DNA from 4 places in the Bradyrhizobium sp. S3.2.6 genome. Region 3 is predicted to be linked to each of the others. Evidence: predicted binding sites of a transcription regulator. Region 3 holds the regulator's gene; each other region holds the start of a gene.
What was found. The regulator PhoB, encoded in region 3, activates phosphate uptake and scavenging genes when phosphate is short. The targets are predictions, from matches to a motif close to TGTCATNNANCTGTCAT.
Positions count from the first base shown of each region.

Region 1: the regulator PhoB is predicted to act here: its motif matches at 1,964-1,980, upstream of ugpB (sn-glycerol-3-phosphate ABC transporter substrate-binding protein UgpB).
Region 2: the regulator PhoB is predicted to act here: its motif matches at 1,318-1,334, upstream of ABID58_RS00300 (DUF2794 domain-containing protein).
Region 4: the regulator PhoB is predicted to act here: its motif matches at 1,644-1,660, upstream of ABID58_RS06320 (Orn/Lys/Arg family decarboxylase).

Region 1 covers NZ_JBEPOS010000001.1:334,559-337,763, forward strand. The annotation lists gene ugpA (sn-glycerol-3-phosphate ABC transporter permease UgpA) at 1-541, opposite strand, end outside; gene ugpB (sn-glycerol-3-phosphate ABC transporter substrate-binding protein UgpB) at 596-1,912, opposite strand; gene ABID58_RS01655 (CaiB/BaiF CoA transferase family protein) at 2,133-3,205, opposite strand, start outside.
Region 2 covers NZ_JBEPOS010000001.1:68,539-71,743, forward strand. The annotation lists gene ABID58_RS00290 (Bax inhibitor-1/YccA family protein) at 1-10, shown strand, start outside; gene ABID58_RS00295 (GNAT family N-acetyltransferase) at 241-771, shown strand; gene ABID58_RS00300 (DUF2794 domain-containing protein) at 882-1,253, opposite strand; gene ABID58_RS00305 (DUF1223 domain-containing protein) at 1,773-2,552, opposite strand; gene acnA (aconitate hydratase AcnA) at 2,783-3,205, opposite strand, start outside.
Region 3 covers NZ_JBEPOS010000001.1:715,738-718,942, reverse strand. The annotation lists gene ABID58_RS03325 (aspartate aminotransferase family protein) at 1-432, opposite strand, end outside; gene ABID58_RS03320 (GcrA family cell cycle regulator) at 886-1,395, shown strand; gene phoB (phosphate regulon transcriptional regulator PhoB) at 1,515-2,222, opposite strand; gene phoU (phosphate signaling complex protein PhoU) at 2,245-2,961, opposite strand; gene pstB (phosphate ABC transporter ATP-binding protein PstB) at 2,973-3,205, opposite strand, start outside.
Region 4 covers NZ_JBEPOS010000002.1:436,498-439,702, reverse strand. The annotation lists gene ald (alanine dehydrogenase) at 1-985, opposite strand, end outside; gene ABID58_RS06325 (Lrp/AsnC family transcriptional regulator) at 1,119-1,598, shown strand; gene ABID58_RS06320 (Orn/Lys/Arg family decarboxylase) at 1,706-3,205, shown strand, end outside.

The sequences.
Region 1 (3,205 bases), 380 kb from region 3:
CGAGCCCTGCGAGGAAGAACAAGAAATTATAGGAGATCTGCTTCCAGGCGGCGGCGAGGATGACCAGCGTCGCGGCCTGATTGCCGTCGAGCAGCGGATTCCATTCGATGCCGGCGGCGCGCAGATAGCGCGAGAGCACGCCGAGCGAGGGATGCAGCATGAAGACCCAGAGCACGCCGACCACGGGCGGCGCCACGGCATAGGGCCAGATCAGCAGCGTGCGGTAGACAGCGCCGCCGCGCATCGGCTTGTCCGCCATCACCGCGAGCAGCAGCGCCACGGAGAGCGAGGACGCCGCGATCGCAAACGAGAAGAAGAAGGTTCGGACGATCGTCTCGAAATAGGCGGGATCGCTCAACAGCTCGACATAATTCTCGAACCACACGAAGCTCGTCGAGAGGCCGAAAGCGTCCTGTAGCAGGAAGGACTGAATGACGGCCTGCACGGCCGGCCAGTAGAAGAAAATCAGAACGATCGCGAGTTGCGGCGCAACCAGCGCGTAGGGCAGCAGCTTTGATTGGAAAATCGCTTGCTTTTGCATGATGGGGTGGTGCCGGCGGGCCGCTCGTCGTGCGGTTCCGCCGGCGCCTTCGCCTTATTTTACGGCGGTCTTTTCGAACTGACGCAGCATCGTGTTGCCGCGCTCGACGGAGGCATCGAGCGCCTGCTTGGCGGTCTTCTTGCCGGCCAGTGCCTGCTCGATCTCTTCGGCCCAGACGTCACGCAGCTGAACCATGTTGCCAAGGCGCAGCCCGCGCGAGTTCTCGGTCGGCTCCTTGTTGGTCAGCTCGAGCAGCGGGGTCTCGAGATAGGGCTGATCCTTGTAGAAGCCCTCGGCCTTGGCCTTTTCGTAGGCGGCCTTGGTGATCGGCAGATAGCCCGAAGCCTTGTGGATGTAGACCTGACGATCGGTGTCCGAGAGGAAGGTCAGGAATTTGGCGATGCCCTTGTATTCGTCGGCCGACTTGCCGCCCATGACCCAGAGCGAAGCGCCGCCGATGATCGAGTTCTGCGGTGCGCCCTTGACGTCAGGATAATACGGCATCGGCGCAGCGGTGAAGTTGAACTTGGCCTGAGCCTTGACGTTGCCGAAGAAGGCCGACGAGGTCAGGTAGATCGCGCACTCACCCGAGGTGAAGCGGCCTTCGCCCTGGTTGGTGCGGCCGGCGTAGTCGTAGGTCTTGTCCTTCTGCAGCTCGACCAGCTTCTCGAGATGCTTCTCCTGCAGCGGCGCGTTGAACTCGAGCTTGGTGTCGAAGCCGTCGAGGCCGTTCGCCTTGCTGGCGAGCGGCACGTTGTGCCAGGCGGAGAGCTGCTCGAGATTGACCCAGGTGACCCAGGAGTTGGAGAAGCCGCAGGTCGGATGGCCGTTGTCGTGCAGCTTCTTGGCGACCTCGAACACTTCCGGCCAGGTCTTCGGGATCTCTGCGTTGACCTTCTTCAGCTCGTCGAGGTTGACCCACATGACGGTCGACGACGAGTTGAAGGGGAAGGACAGCATCTCGCCCTTCGAGGTCGAATAGTAGCCGGTGATCGCGGACAGATAATTCTTCGGATCGAACTTCTCGCCGGCATCGGTCATCAGCTTGTAGACGGGCTTCACGGCGCCGGTCGCGGCCATCATGGTCGCGGTGCCGACTTCGAACACCTGCATGATGTGCGGGGCGTTGCCGGCGCGGAACGCGGCGATGCCGGCGTTCATGGTGTCGGGATAGCTGCCCTTGTAGGTCGGGATGACCTTGTAGTCGCTCTGCGACGCATTGAAGTCGTTGGCGAGCTTGACGATGACGTCGTTATTCGCGCCTGTCATCGCGTGCCACCACTGGATTTCAGTCACGGCCAGCGCCGGCGAAGCCGTCATGCCAACCGCAAATGCAACAGCGGCAGCCGCCCCAAAATATCGAAGAGCCATCAAGTACCTCCCTTGGCCGTCAAAAAGAAGCGCTTGCGCTAGCAGCGCCACATGACGTTCACATGACTGTGTAAGCGGCCGAAACGAAAGCAGCAAGCGCTGCCAAAAGGGAAGCCATCAAATAGGCGAAGACGCGCGCTCGGGCAGCCTCCTCCGTCCGCAGTGTGCATGCGTGCCCGTGCCGCACTGCGGCATTTGCTTGGGTGACGAGGCGAGGGCCCTAGCGCTTGCGCTCGGGCCCGCAGACTACGCCGCTCTCGACCATCGCGTCGATCTCCGCCTTTGAGTAGCCGAACTCGCCTAGCACCTCCTGGGAGTGCTGGCTGAATTTCGGTGGCAGGCGGCGTAGGCTCGGCTTGCTGCGATCGAGCCGGATCGGCGAGGCCACGCCCTTGTACCAGTCCTTCTCGATGACATCGCCGCGCGCGATCGTGTGCGGGTTGGTCAACGCCTGGTCGATCTTCTGCACCGGGCCCGCGGGCAGGCCCGCAGCCAGCAGGCGATTGCACAGCGGCTCGGCCTCGTGCTGGCTGAACACCGCGGCAAGCTCTACGCGCAGCGCGTCGCGGTTGGCGATGCGGTCCTTGTTGCGGGCAAAGCGCGGATCAGTGCCGAGCTCGGGCTTACCGATCTCCTTGGCGAGCTTGCGGAAGGTGCCGTCATTGCCGACGCCGATGAAGATGTCGTCGGTCCTGGTCGGGAAGATCGCGTAGGGCACGAGGTTGGGATGCTCGTTGCCGGTGAGGCCGGGCGGCTTGCCATGCATGAAATAATTCGCGGTGTGCGGATGCATGATGGCGAGGCCGGTCTCGTACAGCGTCGTCTCCAGGAACTGGCCCTTGCCGGAGCGCTGCCGCTCGGACAGCGCCATCAGGATGCCGATCGCTGCGTAAAGACCGGTGGTGATGTCGACCAGCGGCACGCCGATCCGCATCGGCCCGCTCTCCGGCGAGCCGGTCGCCGCGATCATGCCGGTCATGGCCTGGATGATGGCGTCATAGCCGGGATTGCCGCCGCGCGGCCCGTCGGCGCCGAAGCCGCAGATCCGGCAATGCACCAGGCGCGGGAATTTCTGGCTGAGCACGTCGTTGCCGATGCCCCATTTCTCCAGCGTGCCCGGCTTGAAATTCTCGATCAGGACGTCGGCCGTCTCCAGCATCTTGAGCAGCACGACACGGCCGCCTTCGGAGGCGAGGTCGAGGCCGATGGAGCGCTTGTTGCGGTTGATGCCGACGAAATAGGCCGCGTCTTCCTCGTGGAAGGGAGGGCCCCAGTCGCGCACCTCGTCGCCTG
Region 2 (3,205 bases), 650 kb from region 3:
GCGCGACTAAGCGCCAGACCTGAGAGAACGGATCCGAACCCCGGCCGCGAGGCCGGGGTTTTTGTTTGGGGCCGAGCTGTCCCCACAAACACCGTCATTGCGAGCGAAGCGAAGCAATCCAGACTCCCCCCGCGGATGCATTTCTGGATTGCTTCGTCGCAAGGGCTCCTCGCAATGACGGAGTGCGTGGAAACACCGTTGCCTCTTCCAGCCGCCGCACGAACGCTCTAATCTTCGCCCATGTCCACACCCGATATCAGGCCCACGACCGAGGCCGACCTTCCCGCCATTACCGCCATCTATCAGCAGGCCGTCCGCGAGGGCACCGCGACGTTCGAGATCGAGCCGCCTGACCTCGCCGAGATGATGCGCCGCTATCGCACGCTGGTCGACGGCGGCTATCCCTATTTCGTCGCCGTCCTCGACGGCCGCGTTGCCGGCTACGCCTATGCCGGCGCCTACCGGCCCCGCCCGGCCTACCGCTTCACGGTCGAGAACTCGATCTATCTCGATCCCGCCTTCCACCGCCGCGGCATCGGCGCGCTGCTGCTGGAGCGGCTGATCATCGAATGCGAGGCGCGCGGCTTCCGCCAGATGATCGCGGTCATCGGCGATTCCGCCAATGCCGGCTCGATCGGCGTGCATACCAGAGGCGGCTTCAAGATGATCGGCACGCACCCGAATGTCGGCCTGAAGTTCGGCCGCTGGCTGGATACCGTGATGATGCAGCGCGACCTCGGCGAGGGCGCGAGCACCGTGCCGGCGAAATAACCCGGTCTCGTAGGGTAGGCAAAGCGTAGCGTGCCCACCGCGGCGATTGAGGAGAGATGGTGGGCACGGCGCTTTGCGCCTTTGCCCACCCTACTGCAGCGTTGGTGTGGCTACACCACCGCCAGTTTCCGGTCGATCACCAGCAGCACGCGGTCGAGCTCGTGGCCGCGGCGCAGGATCAGGCCGGTCGCCGCGATCACGCTGTACATGCCCTGCTTGCGGGCCAGTCGCGGATCTTTCTCGATGCGGTAGATCGGCACTTCGGAGGCGCGGCGATAGACCGAGAACACCGCGCGGTCCTTCAGGAAGTCGATGGCATAGTCGCGCCACTCGCCGTCGGCGACCATGCGGCCGTAGAGATTGAGAATTCGGCTCAACTCGAGCCGGTTGAACGTCACCCGGCTCAGTTGGGCATTCGCAGCGGCGGGACGCGCCACTGCGCGCTGCTCGCTCGGATCGGCATCCTCCGGCGTCAAGCTCATGCAGCGCCTCCTGTCGCATCAGCACGACCCGCCTCCGCGAAGACCGTCCCCGGAGCCGCGGATCATGACAATGGCATGATTGCGCCAACTGTTCCCCGCCGCAAGAGGCTCTTGAAGGGCTCTTTTGGAGCGCTCTTGAAGGACCGTGGCTTATCTCGCGGACCGGTTGCGAATCATGACACATGCAACGGTGGAACTCCTCAGCGGCAAACCGTCACGGGATCGTTAGCAGGAATCACAGGATCGCCGCTTTTCCGCCCACCGCCCGCCGCCCTGCACTGCGAAAAGACCTCTGTGCGTTGACCCGGTCCTTTCGGTTCCGGATTCCTCAGCCCCCAGCCCCCCGGGGTCGAACAGGATCGGGTCTGTACGCGCGACAAGGAGGGCCAACGCAAGTTGGTCCTTTTTTGTTTGTGTCGGGGTGTCGCTGGCCGCAATTGCGCACCGTAGTTCGCGCTTCGCGCGCCCCGGAATGACGACAGACAAATTGTCTTGAGACGATCTTGAGCGCGCGTCGCTTCAGTGCAGTGACGTGTACGCCGCGCCCAGCATCGCGCCCGGCTTCTCGCGGCTGCCGTCCTGGACATAGACCACCGCACCATCGACGCCATCGCGCGAGGTGAGATTCTCAAGCGGCACCGTCCAGGTTTCCGGATGTCCGTTCCAGTCGCCGACCTTGAGCAGATTGCGCACCACGTTGTGGTAGGTGATCTGCTGTCCGCGATTCTCGCCGCGGCTGATCTCGATCGGCACCGATTTCGCAATCGAGCAGATCCAGACCTCGCCATGCGAGATCGCCGGCTCGTTGCCCGCGGCCACCGATACATTGATCTGCTTGCCTGCCAGCGACATCGTCACCGGCACGCTCATCACGCCAGTGCCCCTGTCGGTCTTGCCGATCGCGCTTTCGATGCCGGCCCGATCGCTGCCGATGACATGCACAGCGCCATTGACCACGACCTGCGGCGTGTAGACCTCGCGGTCACCGCGCATGCGTGAATAGGCGCGCTGCCGCGCCGAGAAACGCGAATCTGCCAGCGTGTCCTTCCAGCCGAGATAGTCCCAATAATCGATCGGCATGCTCAGCGCGATGATCGAGGGATCCTTGGCGAGGTCGCCGATGACCTTGTCGGCGGGCGGGCAGGAGGAGCAGCCCTGCGAGGTGAAGAGCTCGACCACGGCGCGGGGATCGGCCTGGGCGGGACGAATGACGGCGACGATTGCGCAGATGCCCAGTGCTCCCGACCAGAGTGCGCCGGACCATCGCGAAACCAAATGAGAAGCCATCATTCCAGTCATGTCGAACGTCACATCTCGTCTTCGTGGAGGGATATCCTATCGCCCGATGGTCACCGTAGTCTTACGGGCACGGCGGTCTTACGGGCACGGCGCATTCCGCCCGATGCGAAGTGTCCGCCGGGTGGGCCCATCTGAAGCATGCCGTAATGCACGAAGGCGGCCTTGTGATAGGCCGCCTTTGTTTAACCTTCTACTCACGTCGCAGTGAGCCACCGTTCACAAATTCGCGCTCAGGCCGCGAGCTTGCGCAGCACATAATGCAGAATGCCGCCGTTCCGGTAATAATCGAGCTCGTCCAGCGTATCGATGCGGCAAAGCAGCGAAACGCGCCGCAATGAACCGTCCCCGGACACAATCTCCGCGGTCAGCTTCTGGCGCGGCCTAAGGTCGCCGACGAGGCCACGCAGCGTGACCTTCTCGTCGCCCTTCAGGCCGAGCGACGACCAGGAGGTGCCGTCCTCGAAGGTCAGCGGCAGCACGCCCATGCCGACCAGGTTGGAGCGATGGATGCGCTCGAAGCTCTGGCAGATCACGGCGCGCACGCCGAGCAGACGCGTACCCTTCGCAGCCCAGTCGCGCGAGGAGCCGTTGCCGTATTCGGCGCCGGCGAACACCACCAGCGGCACCTGCTCCTGCTGGTACTTCATCGCGGC
Region 3 (3,205 bases):
GGTCGCAGCCAGCGTCGCCAGCGTGCGGCCGTGGAAGGCGCCTTCGAAGGTGATGATGCGGTAGCGCTCCGGATGTCCTTTGGAGAAGTGATGATGGCGGACCAGCTTGATCACACCCTCCAGCGCTTCGGCGCCGGAATTGCAGAAGAACACGAAGTCCGCAAAACTCTCGTTGCAGAGACGCGCGGCGAGCTTCTCGCCGTCCGGGCTCTGGAACAGGTTCGACATGTGCCAGAGTTTTGTGGCCTGCTCCTGCAGCGCCTTGACCAGCGCGGGATGGGCATGGCCGAGCGCATTCACCGCCACGCCCGAGGTGAAATCGAGATAGCGATCGCCATTGGTTGCGATCAACCAGACGCCTTCACCGCGCTCAAAACCGATGTCGGTTCTGGCGAAAACGGGGAGCAAGTGCGGCGCTGCGCTGTTAGCCATGATGGTCTCTTTGGATGTTTCGGACGGCCTGAAACTGCGTTGCGCAGCGCATCATTGGTCCGGAAAACGAAACGTGCCGCCTTTTAAGGGCGGCACGCATCACTATCTTATGCTTGGCACCATTGGTGTCAATGCCGCCCGGAAAGCCCCGCGAAACCCAGATTCCGTAGTCTTGCGGTGCCGAATTTGCGGGTTTTGGCCACGGAACATGTGGAAGCGAGTCGGCGGACTCTTGCGCGTGAGTCACGCCATATTGTAGCGTCTGGCTTGTCAGATACGACATCTCGTGCAGCGGTTCTGATCCCAAAAGTCCTCATGTACCGGCGTAAACGTTCGGGCGTATCATTGCGCCCGGCGAGCCTTAAGGGATTCTGGCGGCACGGATTTTTCGAGGCTTAGGCATTCGTTGTGCGGCCCCCAGGATGGCAGGCGCGCGGCGAAGGAAAGGGTGCAATGACGGTTTTGACCTGGTCCGACGATCGCGTCGAACAGCTGAAAAAGCTCTGGGAGGCCGGACTTTCGGCCAGCCAGATCGCCGCTGAGCTTGGGAATGTCACCCGTAACGCCGTGATCGGCAAGGTTCACCGGCTCGGCTTGTCGGGCCGCGCCAAGAGCCCGTCTTCGGCAGCTCCGCGGCCGCGCAAGGCGCGTCCAGCGCCGCACATGATGCGGGTGAGCAGGCCCATCGCACGCGGCAATACCGCGCTGGCGCAGGCTTTCGAGGTCGAGGTCGAGGCTGAACCGGTCACCTACGACAACGTGGTACCGATGAGCCAGCGGCTGTCGCTCCTCGAATTGAACGAGGCGACCTGCCACTGGCCGGTCGGCGATCCCTCGAGCCCGGATTTCTTCTTCTGCGGCGGCAAAGCGCTCTCCGGCCTGCCCTATTGCGCCCAGCACTCGCGGGTCGCGTATCAGCCGGCAGCGGATCGCAGGCGGGCCCCGGCGAAGCCGGCGCGGTAAGCTCAGCTCCAAACGACGTCGTCGCGGCCTGGTGCGCAATTGCGCACGGGCCGGAACGATCGGGAGAAGGATCGGCGCGCCTTTGGCGCGCTTTTTTGTTGAGGTCTGCTCAGGCCGTTTCAGGCCTGCTCGGCCTTCGCGAACCGATCGTCCAGCGCGTAGCCGGCGCCGCGGACGGTGCGGATCGGGTCCTGCTCGCGGCCGAGATTGAGCAGCTTGCGCAGGCGGCCGATATGCACATCGACGGTGCGCTCATCGATGTAGATGTCGCGGCCCCAGACGCTGTCGAGCAACTGCTCGCGCGAGAACACGCGGCCGGGATGCTCCAGGAAGAACTCCAGCAGGCGATACTCGGTCGGGCCGAGATCGATCGGCCGGCCCGAGCGCGCCACGCGGCGCTTTTCGCGGTCGAGCTCGATGTCGCCGAACGCCAGCACGGTTGCGAGCCGCTCCGGACTTGCACGCCGGAGCAGGCCTTTCACGCGCGCCAGGAGCTCGGGCACCGAGAACGGCTTGACGATATAGTCGTCAGCGCCGGTCGCCAGGCCCCGCACCCGCTCGCTCTCCTCGCCACGCGCGGTGAGCATGATGATCGGCAGCTGCTTGGTGTCGGATCGCGCACGCAACCGCCGACACAGCTCGATGCCTGATAGCCCCGGCAGCATCCAGTCAAGCACGATCAGATCGGGGATGTGCTCCTTGAGGCGGGTGTCGGCGTCGTCGCCGCGCATTACCGTCTCGACGTCATAGCCGTCGCCTTCGAGGTTGTAGCGGAGAAGCTCGGTCAGAGCTTCCTCGTCCTCAACCACCATAATGCGTGCGCCCATCGGGTCGTCGCTCCTTGCGTAATCAGGTGTTCGGGACCGTGGTGGCGAAGGTCGTCATGTCGCCCTTCGGCCGCTTGTCGGTGATCGCTTGGCCTTCGATCATGTAGAACACGGTCTCGGCAATGTTGGTGGCGTGGTCGCCGATCCGCTCGATGTTCTTGGCGCAGAACATCAGATGGATGCAGAACGAGATGTTGCGCGGATCCTCCATCATGTAGGTGAGGAGCTCACGGAACAGCGAGGTGCAGATGGCGTCGACTTCCTCGTCGCCCTTCCACACCGCCATCGCCGCCGGCAGATCGTGCGCGGCATAGGCGTCCAGCACTGACTTGACCTGCTGCTGCACGAGGTCGGTCATGTGCTCGAGGCCGCGGAACAGCTTGAGCGGATGGAAATCCGTCTCCAGCGCCGCGACGCGCTTGCCCATGTTCTTGGCGAGGTCGCCGATGCGCTCGAGATCGGTCGCGACGCGCATGGCGCCGACGATCTCGCGCAGATCCACCGCCATCGGCTGGCGGCGCGCGATCGTGAGCACGGCGCGCTCCTCGATCTTCTTCTGCAGCGTGTCGAGCTCGGCGTCGATGGCGACGACGCGCTGGCCGAGCGCGACGTCGCGGCGGATCAGCGCATCGACGGAATCGACGATCATGCGCTCGGCGATGCCGCCCATCTCGGCGACCAGGCGCGTGAGCTCCTGGAGGTCGGTGTCGAAGGCCTTTGCGGTATGTTCAGAACCCATGTGCCGTCTCCTCAGCCGAACCGGCCGGTGATGTAATCCTGCGTGCGCCGGTCGGTCGGCGATGTGAATATCTTGCTGGTGTCGTCGAACTCTATCAGCTCGCCGAGATACATGAAGGCGGTCTTGTCGGAGACGCGGGCGGCCTGCTGCATGTTGTGGGTCACGATCGCGATCGTGTAGTTCTCGGACAGCTCCTGGATCAGCTCCTCGACCTTGGCGGTCGAGATCGGGTCGAGCGCCGAGC
Region 4 (3,205 bases), on a different contig from region 3:
AGCCCTTGTTGGCGAGCATCAGACCGAACGGCAGCGTCGCATTGTTCAGCGCCTGGCTCGACGTCACCGGCACCGCGCCCGGCATGTTCGCTACACAATAATGCACGACGCCGTCGACCTCGTAGGTCGGCTCCGCATGCGTCGTCGCGTGCGAGGTCTCGAAGCAGCCGCCCTGGTCGATCGCGACGTCGACCAGCACAGCACCCGGCCGCATCGATTTGAGCATCGCACGCGTCACGAGCTTTGGCGCGCTCGCGCCCGGCACCAGCACCGCACCGATCACGACGTCGGCGGCGAACACCTCCTCCTCGACGGCCTCGATGGTCGAAAAGCGGGTGCGCACCCGCCCGAGGAAGACATCATCTAGCTCGCGCAGACGAGGAATTGAGCGGTCGATCACGGTGACTTCAGCACCGAGGCCTGCGGCCATGCGCGCGGCCTGCGTTCCTACCACACCGCCGCCGAGCACGACGACGCGCGCCGGCTGCACGCCGGGCACGCCGCCGAGCAGCAGCCCGCGACCGCCGGCCGATCGCCTGAGCGCGGCGCCAGCGGCCTCGATGGCGAGGCGGCCGGCGACTTCGCTCATCGGCGCGAGCAGCGGGAGGTGACCGGCCGCGTCGGTGACGGTTTCATAGGCGATCGCTGTGCAGCCGGACGCGAGCAAGCCCTTGGCCTGTTCGGGATCGGGCGCGAGATGGAGATAGGTAAACAGTATCTGGCCTTCGCGGAGCTGGGTCCACTCGCTTTTCTGCGGCTCCTTCACCTTCACGATCATGTCGGACTTGGCGAAGATGTCGCGCGCACCGGCGGCAATAGAGGCCCCCGCCCGCTGATAGACCTCGTCGGACGCGCCGATGCCGCTGCCGGCTCCAGTCTCAACCGTGACCTGATGCCCAGCCGCGATATATTCGCGGACAGCGCCCGGGGTGAGCCCGACGCGATATTCCTGCACCTTGATCTCCTTGGGCACACCGACACGCATCCTGGGCTCCTTTTGATTCACCCCATGATCGTAGCGGCGCAAGCAGTTTGGTTTCGTGCAAATATCCGCTAGTTTTGGCCGTCCCGCGCCGGTTTCGGTCGCGGAAGTGTCCTTTCACGCTGGAAACAAAACCTTGGCCCTCGACCGGAAAGATCTCGCGATTCTCGCGGAACTTACGACCAATGCACGCGCCAGCCACACCGAGCTCGCCAACAAGGTCGGCCTCTCCAGCACCGCGCTGGCACGGCGGCAGAAGACGCTGGAGGATGACGGCTACATCCAGGCCTACCAGGCCGCGCTCGATCTGGCGCAGTTCGGCCTGACCACGACGGTGCTGGTGCGCATTGCGCTGGAGAGCCAGAGCGACGAGGCGCTGAAGGCGTTCGAGGCGGAGGTGGTAAAGTGCCCCTCCGTCGTGCGCTGCTTCCTGATGTCGGGGACCGACGACTACATCCTGATCGTGCTCGCCCGCGACATCCAGGATTTCGAGCGCATCCACCGCACCGAACTGTCGCGCCTGCCGCGCGTGGCGCGGGTACAATCGAGCTTTGCGCTGCGCGAGGTCGTCAATCGCGCGGTGCCGACGGTGGTGTTCGGCGAGGCGAAGCGGTAGCGTTTCCCTCGCCCCGCAAGCGCGGGCTGGGGCCATCCCGCGCACCGTCATAGAACTGTCATCGAATGTGCCGAGACCTGTCAGTCTCTGCACATTCGGGACACGTCATGGACTATTTCAAGCGCTTCAACTTCCTGTTCGCCGCACCTGTATTCGACGCCGACGACCTCGAAGGCGTCCGTTTCAACCAGATCATCGAGGAGATCCAGCGCTCCGGCTTCGAGGTGGTCCGGGCCCGCAAGCTGGAGGACGCCGAGATGGCGGTGCAGACCGACGCCGCGATCGGCTGCATGGTGGTGGATTGGGGCAAGAAAGGCCTGGAGGGCAAGACATCGGCGCTGATCAATCTGATGCGGCGCCGCGGCCTCGACTTCCCGATCATCCTCCTGATCCGGCGCAAGCGGTTCGAGGATCTCCCGGTCGAGGTGCTCGACTTCATCGATGGCTATGTCTTCCTGTCGGAGGAGACGCCGACCTTCATCGCCAAGAACCTGATCAGCCGGCTCAAGCAATATGCCGAGACGCTGAAGACGCCGTTCTTCGGCGCGCTGGTCGATTATGCCGAGGAAGGCAACCAGCTCTGGACCTGTCCGGGCCACAATGGCGGCGTGTTCTACAACCGAAGCCCGATCGGCCGGGTCTTCGTCGAGCATCTCGGCGAGTCCGTCTTCCGCGACGACCTCGACAATTCCGTGCTCGATCTTGGCGACCTCCTCACCCATGAGGGTCCGGCGCTGAAGGCGCAGAAGGAGGCCGCCGCGATTTTCGGCGCGGAGAAAACCTACTTCGTGCTCAACGGCACCTCGACCTCGAACAAGGTCGCGCTCGGCGCGCTCGTCACAGACGGCGACCTCGTGCTGTTCGACCGCAACAACCACAAGGCCGCCCATCACGGCGCGTTGATGATCAATGGCGGAATTCCGGTCTATGTCCCGACCATCCGCAATGCCTGGGGCCTGATCGGTCCGATGCGCTGGGACGCGCTCGACGAACGGGCCCTGCGCGAGACGATCCGCAACCATCCGCTGGTCACGGACAAGGACGCCTGGCGCAAGGAACGGCCGTTCCGCGTCGCCGTGGTCGAGCAATGCACCTATGACGGCACGATTCACAATGCCGAAATGATCCTGAAGCGCATCGGCCACCTCTGCGAATACATCCTGTTCGACGAGGCCTGGGCCGGCTTCATGAAGTTCCACCCGCTCTACGTCGGCCGCTTCGCGATGGGGCTTGCCAATCTCCCGCCGGAGGCACCGGGCATCATCGCGACGCAGTCGACCCACAAGCAGCTTGCCAGCTTCTCGCAGGCCTCGCAGATCCATATCAAGGACCGCCACATCCGCGGCCAGAAGCGGCGCGTCGAGCACCGCCGCTTCAACGAAAGCTTCATGCAGCACGCCTCGACCTCGCCGTTTTATCCGCTGTTCGCCTCGCTCGACGTTGGCGCGCAGATGATGAAGGGCCGCTCCGGCGAAGTGCTATGGGACGACACCATCCGCCTCGGCATCGAGCTGCGCAAAAAGATCCGCGCCATGCGCCGGGAGTTCGAGGAGAAGGAACAGAACCCGGACCGGCGCTGGTTCTTCGAGCCGTTCGTGCCCGATCGC